Regions from separate parts of the Pseudoalteromonas marina genome, predicted to be linked through region 1. Evidence: predicted binding sites of a transcription regulator. Region 1 holds the regulator's gene; the other holds the start of a gene.
The links. Region 1 encodes sigma-54, which starts transcription at its own class of promoters, with help from an activator protein. Its sites were predicted from a motif close to GTTGGCACGNNNNTNGNNT; they were not measured.
Positions count from the first base shown of each region.

Region 2: PMAN_RS10370 (EF-hand domain-containing protein) is a predicted target of sigma-54. The motif match lies at 3,080-3,098, and genes of this name have one in related genera.

Region 1 is NZ_AHCB03000005.1:246,269-254,423, reverse strand. It holds gene kdsC (3-deoxy-manno-octulosonate-8-phosphatase KdsC) at 1-241, shown strand, start outside; gene lptC (LPS export ABC transporter periplasmic protein LptC) at 238-792, shown strand; gene lptA (lipopolysaccharide transport periplasmic protein LptA) at 782-1,318, shown strand; gene lptB (LPS export ABC transporter ATP-binding protein) at 1,315-2,040, shown strand; gene PMAN_RS01185 (RNA polymerase factor sigma-54) at 2,110-3,609, shown strand; gene hpf (ribosome hibernation promoting factor) at 3,636-3,923, shown strand; gene ptsN (PTS IIA-like nitrogen regulatory protein PtsN) at 3,928-4,380, shown strand; gene rapZ (RNase adapter RapZ) at 4,400-5,245, shown strand; gene PMAN_RS01165 (HPr family phosphocarrier protein) at 5,289-5,561, shown strand; gene mgtE (magnesium transporter) at 5,670-7,028, shown strand; gene PMAN_RS01155 (YgiQ family radical SAM protein) at 7,098-8,155, opposite strand, start outside.
Region 2 is NZ_AHCB03000006.1:308,035-316,189, reverse strand. It holds gene PMAN_RS10385 (ATP-binding protein) at 1-1,225, shown strand, start outside; gene PMAN_RS10380 (response regulator) at 1,300-1,971, shown strand; gene PMAN_RS10375 (PA4780 family RIO1-like protein kinase) at 2,005-2,859, opposite strand; gene PMAN_RS10370 (EF-hand domain-containing protein) at 3,152-3,427, shown strand; gene PMAN_RS10365 (hypothetical protein) at 3,440-3,895, shown strand; gene PMAN_RS10360 (FG-GAP repeat domain-containing protein) at 3,953-5,329, opposite strand; gene PMAN_RS10355 (MFS transporter) at 5,553-6,854, opposite strand; gene yghU (glutathione-dependent disulfide-bond oxidoreductase) at 7,014-7,856, opposite strand; gene PMAN_RS10345 (rhomboid family intramembrane serine protease) at 7,898-8,155, opposite strand, start outside.

The DNA.
Region 1 (8,155 bases):
AAAAACAAAGCTCAATTTAAATGATGAGCAAATTGCCTACATTGGCGATGATGGCCCAGACATGCCAGTGATGGAGTTAGTAGGGTTTGCTGTTGCAGTAAATGACGCCCATCCGCTAATAAAACGTTTAGCGCATTATACAACACAAATGCTAGGTGGCTTTGGTGCAGTGAGAGAACTAACCGACCTGCTAATGCTTGAAAATAACAAACCTTTGACCACAAAAGGGACCAGTTCATGAATGCAGCGCGCATAATATTAAGCGTTTTATTCATCAGCTGTATGGTTTGGCTTTGGTACCCTTATTTCACACAAGTAAATTTACCACAACAAACCGAAGCAGACATAATTGCAAAGCCCGATTACACAGCCATAGAGCTAAAACAAACAGCGTATGACGAAAATGGGAAAATCAGCCATAAAGTAACGGCAGCACGAATGGAGCTATATCAAGAATTAGGGTTTACCTTTTTTGATAAACCTATTTTTACGCTATACAACAACAAGCAAACATGGCGAATTAACGCTAATGAAGCAACATTATACGAAGGCAGACAATTAATATTAGAAGGTAACGTTGTTGCTAGTAATTTAACTGATAACGCAATGATAGATAAAATTAATGCTGATAACATTCAGGTAGATATAAAATTACTAACGATGCAATCAGAGCAGCCTGTCATTGTTACAGGGCCCAATTTAAAAATCACCGGTAAAGGCTTAGAAGCCGATTTAAAAACCGAAGTGATAAAATTAATTAACCATACGCGAACTATTTATTATGACCAATAAACTATCAACACTCTTTATTATTCCAACATTTTTACTTGCATTAGGTACTAATGCCGCTGAACCAACAGCGCCAATTTCTGCAAATCAAATTTCGATTAGTGCGGATAAACAAGAGGGTCAACTAAAAGAAAACGTAGGTATCTTCGAAAAAAATGTTGAAATTATTCATGGCGACAGAAAAATTACCGCAGACCGCCTTGAGGTTCACAAGCGTGATGAGCTAGGCGACAACAAGCAATTGTTAATTGCCACAGGTACGCCTGCATATTTTGAAGAAAAACAAGCCGACGGCACAATAATGAGCGCCAGCGCTAATGAAGTTAGATACGATGTTTCAACGCGTTTTTTAACATTAATTGGAGATGCAGAGATATCTCAAGCTGGGCAAAAAATGAATGCTAAAAGCATTACCTACGATATAGAACAGCAGCTTATTAGCGCCGAAAAAGATGAAAGCTCAACTGACCGTGTACACACTATCTTAGTGCCTGTGGAGCCTAAAAAAATTGACAAAGGCCAACCATGAGCACATTAAAAGCAGAGCTACTAGCCAAAAGCTACAAAGGCCGTGAAGTTGTAAAAAATGTGGGCTTAGAAGTTCAAGCTGGCAGTATTGTAGGCTTGCTTGGGCCAAACGGCGCAGGTAAAACAACAACCTTTTACATGATTGTAGGTTTAGTCCCTAGCGATAAAGGCAAAATATCTATCGACGAGAACGATATTACGCTTTTACCTATGCACAGTCGTGCTAGATTAGGCATTGGCTACTTACCACAAGAGTCGTCTATATTTAGAAAATTAACAGTGTATCAAAACTTAATGGCTATTTTAGAAACTCGAAAGGAGCTCACTAAGCAAGCCAGAGAAGATACATTGAATAATCTATTAGATGAATTTAGCATTCAACACATTCGGGATAGCAAAGGTATGGCATTATCGGGCGGAGAACGTCGCCGAGTAGAGATTGCACGTGCTTTAGCCGCAGATCCAAAGTTTATTTTGCTAGACGAACCATTTGCCGGTGTTGACCCTATCTCAGTATTAGATATTAAAAAAATTATTGAACACCTGAAAAACCGTGGGATTGGCGTATTAATAACAGACCACAATGTAAGAGAAACCCTTGATGTTTGCGAAAAAGCCTACATTGTTTCTCATGGGGAACTGATTGCTTCTGGTACCCCTGAACACGTATTAAATGATAAAACTGTACGCGATGTATATTTAGGCGAGCAATTTAGGCTGTAACATTTACGCCTTATTTATAAGCATCTGCTAGTATTAACTATAACAACTTAAAAGGATTGTTAGAGATACATGAGGCAATCACTACAGCTGCGCATGGGCCAGCAACTTACAATGACACCTCAGTTGCAACAAGCTATTCGCTTGCTGCAATTAAGCACATTGGATCTTCAGCAAGAAATACAAGAAGCGCTCGACAGCAACCCATTACTTGAGGTTGAGGAGCAAGACTATGCCGATGATCTTGCGGGCAAAAATGAGCAAAAAGCAGATAACGATGAAGTTACAGTAACCGTATCTGTAGATGAAGCCCCTAGCGAGTATGAACAAGACAGTGGTGAAGCGCTTGCTAAAGATACCGTAAGTGACGACATGGCAATGGACGTTAGCTGGGATGAGTACATGAGTGCAGCCCCTGCATCATCTTCAGGCCCAATGCCTGAAGATGAGTCTATATATCAGGGCGCATCAACTGAAACGCTTCACGAATATTTAATGTGGCAATTACAATTAACGCCATTTAGCCCTACAGATGAAGCCATTGCTATTGCTATTGTAGAAGCGGTGGATGATTCAGGCATACTGACACTCAGTTGCGAAGAGATTTTAGAGAGCTTTAATCAAGATAATGACGATGACGTTGAGGTTGAACTTGACGAAATAGAAGCTGTATTAAAGCGCATTCAGCTATTTGACCCAGTGGGTATTGCGGCACGTAGCTTACAAGAGTGTTTGTGTATTCAGTTAAATCAATTTGATAAAGGCACGCCTTTTATTGATGAAACAAAAATGATTTTAACCGAGCACATTGATTTGTTAGCTGCTCGTGACTACCGTACATTAATGAAAAAAACGAAGCTCAAAGAAGATGAGCTTAAAGAAGTAATGACACTTATTCATACGCTCAACCCTAAGCCTGCAGACACAATAGTACGAGAAGAGTCTGAGTATGTAATACCTGATGTGTCAGTTAAAAAAATTAAAGGCCGCTGGATTGTAGAGTTAAACCCAGACAGCATGCCAAAAATTCGTGTAAACAGCCAATATGCAGCGATGTCGCGTACAGTTAAATCAAGCGGCGACAGTCAATTTATTCGCTCACATTTACAAGAAGCTAAATGGTTTATAAAAAGCTTAGAAAGTAGAAATGATACACTTTTAAAAGTAACTAACTGTATTGTTAAACAACAACAGGGCTTTTTTGAACACGGGCCAGAAGCCATGAAACCGATGGTTTTAAATGATGTTGCTGAAATGGTAGAAATGCACGAATCAACAATTTCGCGCGTAACCACGCAAAAGTATATGCACACACCGCGTGGAATATTTGAGCTTAAATACTTTTTCTCAAGCCACGTAAGTACCGAAAATGGTGGAGAGTGTTCATCTACTGCAATACGTGCACTTATTAAAAAATTAATCGCAGCAGAAAACTCAGCAAAACCATTGAGTGATAGCAAAATTGCGGATATATTGGCTGAGCAAGGAATTAAAGTAGCGAGACGTACAATCGCAAAATATCGCGAATCTCTGGCTATTCCACCGTCAAATCAGCGAAAGAGCCTGATTTAAGACGCTAAACAAAGAGGGTAATGCTTATGCAACTAAATTTAACTGGTCGTCATGTAGAACTAACTGATTCATTAAGAGACTATATAAATACCAAATTTGCGAAGCTAGAAAGGCACTCTGATCATATTAATAATGTTCATGTCATTCTTGATATAGAAAAATTAAATCAAAAAGCAGAAGCAACTATTCATGTAAGTGGTGCTGAATTATTCGCATCCACTGAACATCAAGATATGTATGCAGCTATTGATTCATTGATTGACAAGCTTGACCGTCAAGTAATTAAACACAAAGAGAAGCTTGCTCGACACTAATATGATGAAATTAAGTTCACTTATATGCCAGGACTGCAGTAAAGCTGCGGTCCTTTTTAATAGTAAAAAAAGAATTTTAGAGTTTATTAGCGAGCTGGCTCACGATAAATTACCGTATTTATCTCAACAGGATATTTTGGGCGCTTTATTAACCCGCGAAAAGCTAGGCAGCACAGGGATAGGAAGAGGTATTGCTATTCCACATGGCCGAATGAGCGGCGCACAAGAACCTTTAGCATTGGTGTTAGTAAGTGAAACACCGATTAATTTTGATGCTATAGACAACCGCCCTGTTGATATTTTTGTTGCACTCATCGTACCTGAAGGCGATAACCAACAGCATTTAAAGACGCTAGCAACGATAGCTGATAAACTAAAAAATAAAGAATTTTGTAAGCAGCTTCGCTGTGCTAAATCGGATGCTGAGTTGTATCAAATTATTGTTGACCAATCGTAACAAATTTAAAGGGTGATTAATGGAGTTGATTATCATAAGTGGCCGTTCTGGTTCTGGTAAGTCGGTTGCTTTACGCGTTGTTGAAGATCTAGGTTATTATTGCGTAGATAACATTCCAGTAAATTTATTACCTTCTTTGGTAAGAAGCGTTTCTGATAACTACGATAAAATTGCCGTTAGTATAGATGTGCGAAATTTACCAAAAGAGCAAGATGAATTTAATCACATCATCGAATACTTACCGGGTTTTACAAAACCAACGCTGTTCTACTTAGACAGTGAAGATCAAACCCTTATTAAACGATTTTCTGAAACCAGACGCTTACACCCTTTATCAATAGATTCACTTCCGCTTGATTTAGCCATAAAAAAAGAAAAAGAACTTCTCGATGTGCTAATTACGCGCGCCGATTACATGATCGATACCAGTGAGCTAAGCGTTCATCAACTTGCTGAATCAATTCGCGAAAAAATATTAGGTAAAAAAGATAAGCAGCTGATTGTTACATTTGAATCTTTTGGTTTTAAACATGGCATTCCTAAAGAAGCAGATTACGTATTTGATGCGCGTTTTTTACCTAACCCGCATTGGGAGCCTGAACTAAAACCACTTAATGGCCTAGACCAACCAGTAAAAGATTATTTGGCTAGCCACAGCATAGTTCAAAAATTTACATGGCAAATACAAACCTTTGTACAAACATGGCTACCACACCTAGAGCGAAATAACAGAAGCTATTTAACTATTGCGATTGGCTGTACTGGCGGGCAACATCGCTCTGTATATTTAGCGCAAACAATTGGCGAAAGCTTTGCAGTTACGCATCCCAATGTAAAAATACGTCACAGAGAACAAGAAAAGTAATTTTACAAAACTAATAACCTGTTCAGCTTTGATAGAGTAATGTATGCGTATAGAAGACACTTTTTTAATACAAAATAAATTAGGACTGCATGCCAGAGCCGCAACTGTATTAGCCCAACTCGCTGTAAAATTTGATGCTTCAATCACCTTATTTCAAGATGATAAAGAAGCTGCTGGTGACAGTGTATTAGCACTAATGCTACTTGAAAGTAGCCAAGGTAAAGAAGTTAAAGTGGTATGTGAAGGGCCTGATGCAGAGCAAGCTTTAAATGCAATTGGAGAACTTATTTCGCAACGATTTAACGAACAAGAGTAACGTTAATTTTTAACATTTAAATAAAATAACTATAATCAAAATAACTGGCTGCTAGGTCGTACTCCCCCACCCATTAGGTAACAGTTACAGTATAAATAAAGGACGCCAATGCCCGAAGCTTTTGAACAAGACTACCCACTACAACAACTAAAACAAGTGACCAAGTCACTTAATAGTGGTCAGTTTGTTCAAGTTAGGCGCATGCTCGCAAAAACAGCGCCATGTGATACTGCGTTATTATTAGAATCATCTCCACACAAAATTCGTCGCTTGCTATGGCAGTTAGTTGATCCTGATGTTCAAGGTGATGTACTCGAAGAATTATCAGAAGACGTGCGCCTGGGTATTATTGCCCAAATGGAGCCTGAGCATATTGCTGCTGCCACTGAAGACATGGGTCACGATGACCTAGGTGAAGTATTACGTAGTTTGCCTGACACCGTTTACCAAGACGTTGTTAGCGCCATGGACACCCAAGATAGAGAGCGCGCAACACAAGCGCTATCTTATCAAGAGCGTTCTGCTGGTGCACTCATGAACACCGATACGGTAACTATTCGCCCAGATGTGACCATTGATGTCGTCCTACGTTATATTCGACTTCGCGGAGAGTTACCTGAAGGCACTGATGACCTGTATGTGGTTGATAAACATAACTGCTTTATTGGTGCTTTATCGCTGAGTACATTGCTAACTAATCCACCAGAAAAAATTGTTCGCGATTTAATGGATGAAGAATGTGAGTCAATTCCAATTTCAATGGATGAAAGTGAAGTCGCACAACTGTTTGAGCGCCATAATTGGATCTCGGCCCCAGTTGTTGATGACAACGATCAGCTACTTGGTCGTGTCACGATCGATGATATTGTTGACGTAATTCGTGAAGACGCCGAACATAGTTTACTGAGTTTGGCGGGCCTTGATGATGAAGAAGATACCTTTGCCCCTGTCTTAAAAAGCTCTAAAAAACGCTCAGTATGGTTAGGAGTTAACTTATTAACTGCGCTTGCGGCCGCCTTTGTAGCCAGTTTTTTTGAAAGCACACTCGATATTTTACCCATATTAGCAGTGCTTAATGGCATTGTTCCTTCTATGGGCGGTGTTGCTGGCAGTCAATCACTAACACTTGTTATTCGTGGTATAGCTGTTGGTCATATAAATCAAACCAACCAACGCTTTTTAATGATGAAAGAACTCGCTATTGGAGCACTCAATGGCATTTTGTGGTCATTGTTGATAGCGGGTGTTATTGCACTTTGGCAGTGGGACTTTATGCTCGGCGGCGTACTCGCTTTTGCCATGTTTATGAACTTAGTTGTGGCAGGGGTCGCTGGTGCAAGTATTCCAATTTTACTTAAAAAAATGAATATAGACCCTGCACTTGCAGGCAGTGTAGTGCTAACAACAGTGACAGATATTGTGGGTATTTTTGCCTTTTTAGGCACCGCTACTTGGCTGTTAATATAAATTTAAAAGCTGTTATAAAAAAACGCGCAGTTAATTTATAGCTGCGCGTTTTTATTGTCTCGGTAATAACTATCTGGCTTTTTGCCTATTTCCACCCACTTTAGGTTTTGTATTAGCCTTTTTAAATTGGCTAAATCCCGTATGACGTGTAAGCGCTGGGCGAGCCCCTTTACGGCCTTTATTAACGGTTTTACCCGCTTTTTCATCGCGGCCTTCTTCTGGCACTAAACAGTTTGGCCCTTTGCCAATTAGGTTAGCTTTACCCATTTTGCGAAGTGCTTCACGTATCATTGGCCAGCCCGATGCATCATGGTAGCGCAAAATAGCTTTGTGTAATCTGCGCTGGCGTGCTCCTTTTGGCACTGGCACTACTTCACTATTATTCTTGATATTACGCAGTGAGTTCATCTCTGTATGGTAAATAGTGGTCGCATTGGCCATTGGAGATGGGTAAAAGTTTTGCACTTGATCCAACTTAAAGTCGTTAGACTTAAGCCATAAAGCCATGTTTACCATATCTTCGTCTTTAGTTCCTGGGTGTGCAGAAATAAAATACGGAATTAAATACTGCTTTTTACCCGCTTCTTTCGAGTACTTATCAAATAATTCTTTAAATTGATCGTAAGCACCCATGCCTGGCTTCATCATTTTTGATAATGGACCGTCTTCAGTATGCTCTGGCGCTATTTTTAGATACCCGCCCACATGATGTGTCACCAGCTCTTTAACATAGCGAGGATCGCGTACAGCAAGGTCATAGCGAACGCCCGAAGCGATAAGAACTTTTTTAATGCCTTTTACATCACGTGCTTTTTTGTATAAGTCGATTGTAGGCGTGTGATCCGTGTCCATATGCTTACAAATATCAGGGTATACGCACGATAAGCGTCGGCAGGTACTTTCTGCTTTTTTGCTTGTACAACGTAATTTGTACATGTTGGCCGTTGGCCCACCTAAATCGGAAATAACGCCAGTAAAACCGGGCACTTTATCCCTGATCTGTTCAATTTCTTCAATAATGGACTCTTGCGATCGGCTTTGAATAATACGCCCTTCGTGCTCTGTAATCGAACAGAATGAACACCCACCAAAACAGCCGCGCATAATATTCACCGACGTTTTTATCA
Region 2 (8,155 bases), on a different contig from region 1:
TAGACGCCTTGTTGAAGCCGAGTTACAAAGCAGCCAATTTTCTGAATTTGCAGAACGCCCAAGTCCTAGAGGCCGGTCAATGAGGCCACCACCACCTGAACGCGGTCGCTTTGATATGAAAGGCCCTCCCAGACCAAACGATATTGCTCATTACGCGTTACTTGATAAAAATAAGCAACCGATAAGAGGGCGTTATCTCGATGAACTCACCTATATCAATACGCCAATTACTGTTAACAATATAGTCATTGGTTATTTAGCTGTTTCAAAAAGAGATAATTTGGTTGATGGCTACGAGCTTGATTTTTTAGAACAGCAAACAGACTACTTATGGTTTATTGCTATAGCTGCTGCGTTATTTACGTTGCTGTTAACTTTTTTACTATCACGGCATTTAGTAAGCCCGGTAAAAAAAATAGCAACCGGGATGCATCAGCTTACGCAAGGTCACTTCACTACTAAGCTGACTCTTGATAGAAAAGACGAATTAGGCCAATTAAGTGAAGATTTTAATACACTGGCCTTTACACTAGCTAAAGATGAGCAAGTACGTAAACGCTGGTTAGCTAATATTTCTCACGAATTAAGAACACCAATGAGTATTTTGCTGGGTGAACTTGAAGCAATGTTACTTGGCGTACGTGAGCCTAACACCCAAAATATTAGTTCAGCTAATGATGAGGCGATGCATTTAAAGCGCCTAATAGATGATTTACATATGCTAAATAGTGCCGAATTAGGGGGGATGCATTACACCATGCAGCCAACCGATTTAACAATACTGTTAAATACAATCGAGCAAAAATATCAGGTTATATTTGAGCAGCATACAATCAAACTATATCTATTAAATAGCGCTCAATACGCCAATGTTGAGGCTGATAAAACACGGCTACTGCAGTTGTTTGATAATATTTTAATGAATGCAGTTCATTATGCTCAGTGCACGACTATTTCAATAACTGCTAAAAACATAAGTAAAAAAGGGCAGTCATTTATTGAGCTGAGTATTGAGGATAATGGGGTTGGGGTAGAGTCTTCACATTTAGCGCATTTGTTTGAATACCTGTATCGAGTTGATGGTGCGCGTAACCGCCAAGAAGGTGGTTCAGGCCTTGGTTTATCAATCTGTAAACATATAGTTGAAGGTCATAATGGTGAGATAGTCGCAGAAAAAGCGGACCTAGGTGGTTTAGCTATTATTATACGCCTGCCAACCATTTAACAATGTTTAAACCTAATCTTTAAATTGCCTACTTTATTAAGTGGTTTGAATTTACGTTACGAATAGAGGTGCCAATGAGTGAACACATTTTGATAGTTGAAGATGAAGAAAAATTATCTAATCTAATGAGTGATTTTTTAATGAATCATCATTTTAATACTCATCAAATACACCATGGGAATGACGTACTTCCATGGCTTGAAATTAATAGGCCAAGCCTTATTTTGCTAGACGTAATGTTACCAGGTCAAAGCGGAATCGAATTATGTAAAGCGATTAGGCGTTTTTCCAATGTGCCTATTATTATGGTATCGGCCAAAGTAGAAGAGATAGATCGCTTGCTAGGGCTTGAGTTAGGCGCAGATGATTATATTTGTAAGCCGTTTAGTTACGCAGAGTTGGTTGCGCGGGTAAAAGCTATTTTAAGGCGTCTCAACGTTTCAGCAGTACAAACATCGGTAATGCAATTAGATGAAACCACCTATAAAGTAAAATACCAAGATAACGACATTGAGCTAACTAACTTTGAGTTTCAGTTGTTTAAACCTTTGTTTAATAACCCGAGTAGAATTTATTCACGAGATAGCTTAATGGATACCATGTACACCGATCAGCGTATTGTGAGTCATAGAACGATTGACAGCCACATAAAAAAATTGCGTAAAAAGCTGGATGAATTAACTAAAACAGAGAGTGTGATTCAATCTGTTTATGGGGTAGGTTATCGCTTTGTACACCCGCAATAAGGGAACAAAGCGATTAACAAAAACGTTGGCGTTTTATTCTTCGTCTGAAAAGTTAATGCGCGCTAGTCGCTCTTGCTCTTCATCGGCTGCAGCTTGTATCTCGTCTAGTACTGAATCAACGTCAGCTTCTTCGCTGTCATCTTCAAATTCACCGGTGAGTATAGAATTAGGTGTAAGTTTTGCCTCTTCAAATAGCGCCCACATTTCTTTAGCGTATTGGGTATTTAACAACTCAGGTGCAAACTCACTATAGTAACGACGCATGTTGTTTACGTCACGAGCAAACATGGCTTCAGCGCTATTGTTAGCAGACGCATTTACAGCTTGCGGTAAATCAATAATCACAGGGCCTTTATCGTCAACAAGCACATTAAACTCTGATAAGTCTCCATGAATAATACCCGCGCACAGCATAAGCATAATGTAATGCATCATCAGTGTATGTTGTTTTATAGCTTCCTCTTTACTCATACTTACATGGCCTAGCTGCGGCGCAACATCGCCTTCGCTGTCAGACACAAGCTCCATAAGTAAAACACCATCAACACAAAAATATGTATCGGGTACACGCACACCGGCTCTAGCTAAACGAGAAAGAGCATCAACCTCAGCATTTTGCCAAATTTCTTCTTCTAACTGGCGCCCGTAACTTGAGCGTTTTCCCATTGCGCGAGCTTGGCGACCACCGCGAACTTTTCGGCCTTCTTGGTATTGTGCGGCTTTTTTAAAACTGCGTTTAACAGCATCTTTATAAACCTTTGCACACCGAATGTGTTCACCACAGCGAACTACAAATACATCGGCTTCTTTACCGCTCATTAGTCGGCTAAGTACTTCGTCAATTAAACCGTCATCGATAAGGGGTTGTAAGCGTTTTGGTGTTTTCACAGCTTGCCTGCTAAGTGGAGTTGGTTATTAATCATTATTTAAGAAAGTGCTCTGTAATTAGTTGTTTTATATACTCAAGCAGTATATCAGCTTTGAGAATTAAGGGCAGTATTACGCGCATTTACACATGCTTGCGTTAGCTTATCTGCTGATTGTAAATTGAGCAACCAGAACGCCCTAGAACACATCAATTTTTTAAATTATTTAATACTTCCTTATTATTTGCACATTTTTTGCGTTTTTAAGGTGTAAGTTTACGGTATCAACACGCCCTAAATATAAGGTTATTACTATGAAGCATTTAACATCAACAGCAATGATTGTATTACTTAGCATTGTTTTTTCGGCCAATATTGCTGCAAAAGGAAGTAATAACAAACCGCCTAAGCCAGACTTTTCAACTCTCGACACCGATGGCAATGGTGCAATTAGTTTTGATGAATTTAATACTAAAAAGCCACCTCACGGTGACGCACAGACTATTTTTGATGAAATTGATGCTGACGGTAATGGGGAAATCAGCGAGCAAGAATTAAGTGAACATAAACCACCTCGTCGTGAACGTTGAAAGGAAACTAACATGATCAATTCAATAAACAATAACGCTACTAATTTTATGCCGCAGCAAAAAAGCCAAGCTGTATCGCTAACATCAGAACAAAGTGATTTTGTAAAAGAAACGCTAGCGCAATTTGATCCCGAAAACTTAACCTCTGAAGATGCAAAGAGCATTCAAGCTGCGTTTGAAGAGCAGGGTATTTCACCCACTAAAGAGCTGGCAGAATTAATGAGCGAGCTTGAATTTGATGCTAAAAGTATTGGTGATGCTGGCCGACCTGAAGGGCAAAGACCGCCTCCACCGCCACAAAATTCACTAGAGCAAGTTAATACAGAAGATGTAGTAAGTTACCTTGATGAATTACTAGAGCAGTATTCAAGCCAAATAAACGATGAAGATAAAGACGCTATACTATCGGCTGTTCAAGAAAAGTTTGGCTTGTCTGAATCTGATTCGTTACTCAGTATTAAAGCGTAAATATATGTAAAAGCTAACATTAAAAGCCCAGTAATACTGGGCTTTTTGTGTAGGTGGTTAGTTTAAGCGGGTTTTAATTTTACTGGTGCCATCTTCTTCGGTAAATTTAAATACAAAGTCTTTTTTACCGTCTTGGTTAATGTCAACTAACAAAATATCTTTACTTTTTTTAGGTAGGGTTAATTTTATTTTTTTACGCTTTTTGTTCAGCAAATTGTCCTCTTCGCCGTAGTACACATAGAGCGTTTTTTTGCTGTATTTATATACCGCATCAGTTTTGTCATCCCCGTTTATATCGCCTATGTATAAGGGTGGGGTTGCATCGCCATTGCTCATATTTATTTCCATCTCAAGGTCAATCTCTATACTTGATTTACTAGCAAATGAGCCATCGGTTTGTTGCTTATAAATATTCATCTCTACATCTACGTCAGTTTTACCACCGCCCATAGCCATAGAGGCAATAGTGCCAAGGCCAATGTCTAAGTCCATTGTTTGCAGGTCTATTAAGCCATCGTTATTAAAGTCTGTTTCAAATACAAGCTGACTAGGGCCGCTGGTATTTAACAATTTAATAGGTGTTTTACTAAACCCTGTTTTATTACCTAAATAAAGGTTATGCGCTATGTCAATATCGAGCGAATCCATACCTTCCACTGGCTTATATTGCTTGGTAATAAAGTCTAAATAGCCATCGTTGTTTATATCAAGAAGCTGCTTTATTTTGCGTTTTTCACCGTTACTAAGCTCGCCCAACTCAATATTAAAATTAACGTCAGCCATGGCTTTGTTGTAACCATTAGTATTTGCGTAAAGCACATTGGCGCCTTGTTTATTTAAAAACACTAAGTCATTTAGGCCGTCGTGATTAAAATCCGTAATTGTAGGTTGGTTATTAATATCAACTTCAAGGGTGAGACCATCTTTTGAAAAATCACCAGTAAACTGCGTCTTTTTTTCAAAAGTATGAGGGGTAAATTGGCCGTTGTTAGTTTGAATATAAAGGGTTGTTTGGTTTAAGTCTGGGAGCAAAATATCACTCAGGCCATCTTTGTTGGCATCAATGATAAAGTTTATTTTTTCAAACTCTGTTACTTCTAACTGGTTTATTACTGATGTATATGCAAATAAAAGTGAAGGTTTTTCTTTATCCGCTTTGTAAATGCCATCGCTAGCTACCACAAGCGCTTGCTTATCATTTGTATTAGCAAGTGTTGCCACGTCAAAACCAATTGCATTGTCAGGCAGAGCGAGCTGAGAGTTTTGTGCTGATAGTAAATCAATGCGTTCTAGCTGTTTAAGCTCTTTGTTAAAAGCAAATAACGTTGTCGAGTCGGTTGTTACTAACCCTTCAGTGGTTTTAATCGACATGGTTTGCGCTAATAAAGTACTAGGCGCAAGCAATATAAGTAATGCACTAAACGGTTTTAACATGGTAAATCCCTTTGTATAGTTTTAAGTAGGCGAATATTTAACTCTTTTCAGCCTACGGCAAAAACTAACGTTAGGGTGTAAGTAATTGTAATAAAATGTTTATGCTAGTTAGCTTAATTAACCTAAGCGCTGAGCATATTTGCTAAAGATAGGTTTATTGTCCACAGTGCAGTTTAATCAAGTAAGCTGCTTTAGGTATTTGTGCAAGTTGGTATGGTTAGAATTACTCTATTTTAGGTAAAAATAATGCACTAATGGCGCCACAAAACCCAAGCAGGCTGTAGAGCAAAATAAGTTCAGCGGTAGATAAAAAGCTCTCAAGCAATCCAATGCTGCCTAACAGGAGTAAAAGCACGCCAATAACCGTGTTACTTACTGCAACATAGTCGGTGCGCTTGTTTCCTTGTGCCATATCGACTAAGTACGTTTTGCGGCCAAGGCGTACACCTTGGTGAGCAACAGAGAGTAAAAAGTAAAGTGTAGGCAGCAACCACCAAGCACTCAACAAATGGTTAAACCAGGTTGCAATAACAAATACCGTTAAACCATTAAAAGTTACTAGCATGGCACTAAGCACTAAAACTCGTTGGCTTGATAGGTCGCTTAATCGCCCCCAAATTGGCGCGGACACTAAACTGGCTAACCCCGATACAGCAATAAATGTTGCAAGTAACGAAAACTCAAACGATTGGCGACTCGCTAAAATAATATAAAATGGCGAGCTTAAAGCTGAGCACAATAAAAAAGCACGTGTGACAACAAAGTGGGCAAATTGCTTATCTTGGTAAAGGATTTTAAGTTTTGTAAATGCATGCAGTAGCCCGTTTTTCCCACCGTCGGTAGCCCCTTTGTATTCATTTATGCGGCTATAAAAAAAGGCCGCCACAATCCACATTATTGCGCCCAATACCAAGGCAATTAATACCGTGTTTTGTTCTTTCTGCTGTGAAAAAAACCACATCAGTAGTCCAAAGGTTAGGGTTGCCAAACCTGCAATACTTGCCGCTAAGCCGCTAATATTGCCTCGCTGTTTTTTGGGGATCACTTTACCCAGTACATCTTTTGCTGCTACTGAATTAAAGCCTCGTGCTAAACTAAATAATATTAACAAACCTAAAATAGCGAAGCCTGCTTGTTTTCCCTCTAATACAAAAGCAACGCCTACCATGGCTAATATACATATCGATTGCGCAATAGCGCCAATTACCCACACCCATTTACGAACAGATAATTTGCGGATCACATCGGCAATGGCCAACTGCGGAAGTAAAGAGCCAGACTCCCTTATTGGCACAAGCCACGCTATAAAGCTGCCAGGTACGTTTAAGCTATGCATTAACCAGGGAAGCGTAACTTTGGGATTGAGTAGTGCGTCTGCAAACTTACTAAACAGCTGGCTTAGTAATAAAATAATGAAGTTACCGGGCACCTCTTTACATGCAGACTCATCAATTTCTTTGCAAGCTTTAGCATCTTCTTCATTGTTAAGGCGCTTATAAATTTGCTCTTTTGTTAGTTTGACCACGGCTTTTCACTGTTTTTAGGTAAGTAAATTTATACTAGATTGATATGATTAAATATTCTACTTTCAGGCAGGGTGAGGTGATCATTTTATTAGCGCCATATTTATAGCGGACATAAAAAACCAGCATTTAAGCTGGCTTTTTTGGTGCGTTGTAGCACTTTATTTAAAGTCGTCTGCGCTATGTCGCTCGGCTAATTGCTCTTCCTCGGGCCCCCATGTGCGATTAACACGGCGACCTCTTTTAACCGCTGGACGCTCAGCGATTTGTTTGGCCCACCTAACAACATGCGTATAAGAGGCAACGTCTAAAAACTCAGCAGCATCGTATAAGTCGCCTAATACAAGTGAGCCATACCAAGGCCAAATAGCAATGTCGGCAATTGAATATTCATCACCTGCCATATAGTCGTTATTGCTTAAATGCTGATTAAGTACATCGAGTTGGCGTTTGGTTTCCATAGTAAAGCGGTCAATGGGGTATTGCATCTTACTTGGCGCATAGCTATAAAAGTGGCCAAATCCGCCACCTAAGTAGGGTGCAGAGCCCATTTGCCAAAATAACCAGTTACGGCACTCGGTTTTTGCTACAAGGCTTTTGGGTATAAGTGCGTCAAACTTTTCACCTAAATATTGTAAAATAGAGCCAGACTCAAATACACGAGTTGGCGGTGTTGTTGAGTGATCGAGTAACGCAGGAATTTTTGAGTTTGGATTAATATCAACAAAGTCAGAACCAAACTGATCTCCCTCGCCAATATTAATTAGATAAGCATCGTATTGCGCATCATTAAGGCCAAGCTCTAAAAGTTCTTCAAACATAATAGCGGCTTTTTGGCCATTAGGCGTTGCCAGCGAGTACAGTTGAAATGAATGCTCGCCAATAGGCAAGGTTTTGTCATGAGTTGCCCCAGCTATGGGTCTATTAATACTGGCAAACTTACCGCCACTTTCACTTTCCCACGTCCACACTTTGGCTGGTGTGTAATCGTTTGTATCGCTCATAAATAACCTCACTGTTAGATTGATTCACTTAAAATAGTTTTTTACAAACCTTTTTGTCTATCTGCTTTTGCTAATTTATAACCTAAAAACAACCCGCTTAGGGCTCCGAATAAGTGGCTTTCAAACGAAATATGAAAGCGTTGCGGCAATACGCCCCAAATAAATCCGCTATAAAGTATGGCAACAACGATAGCGATTACGATTGATTTTAGCGAACGCCTGACCACGCCATAGCAGAGAATAAAACCCCACAACCCGTATATTACGCCGCTCAAACCAACATGAAGGCTACTACGGCC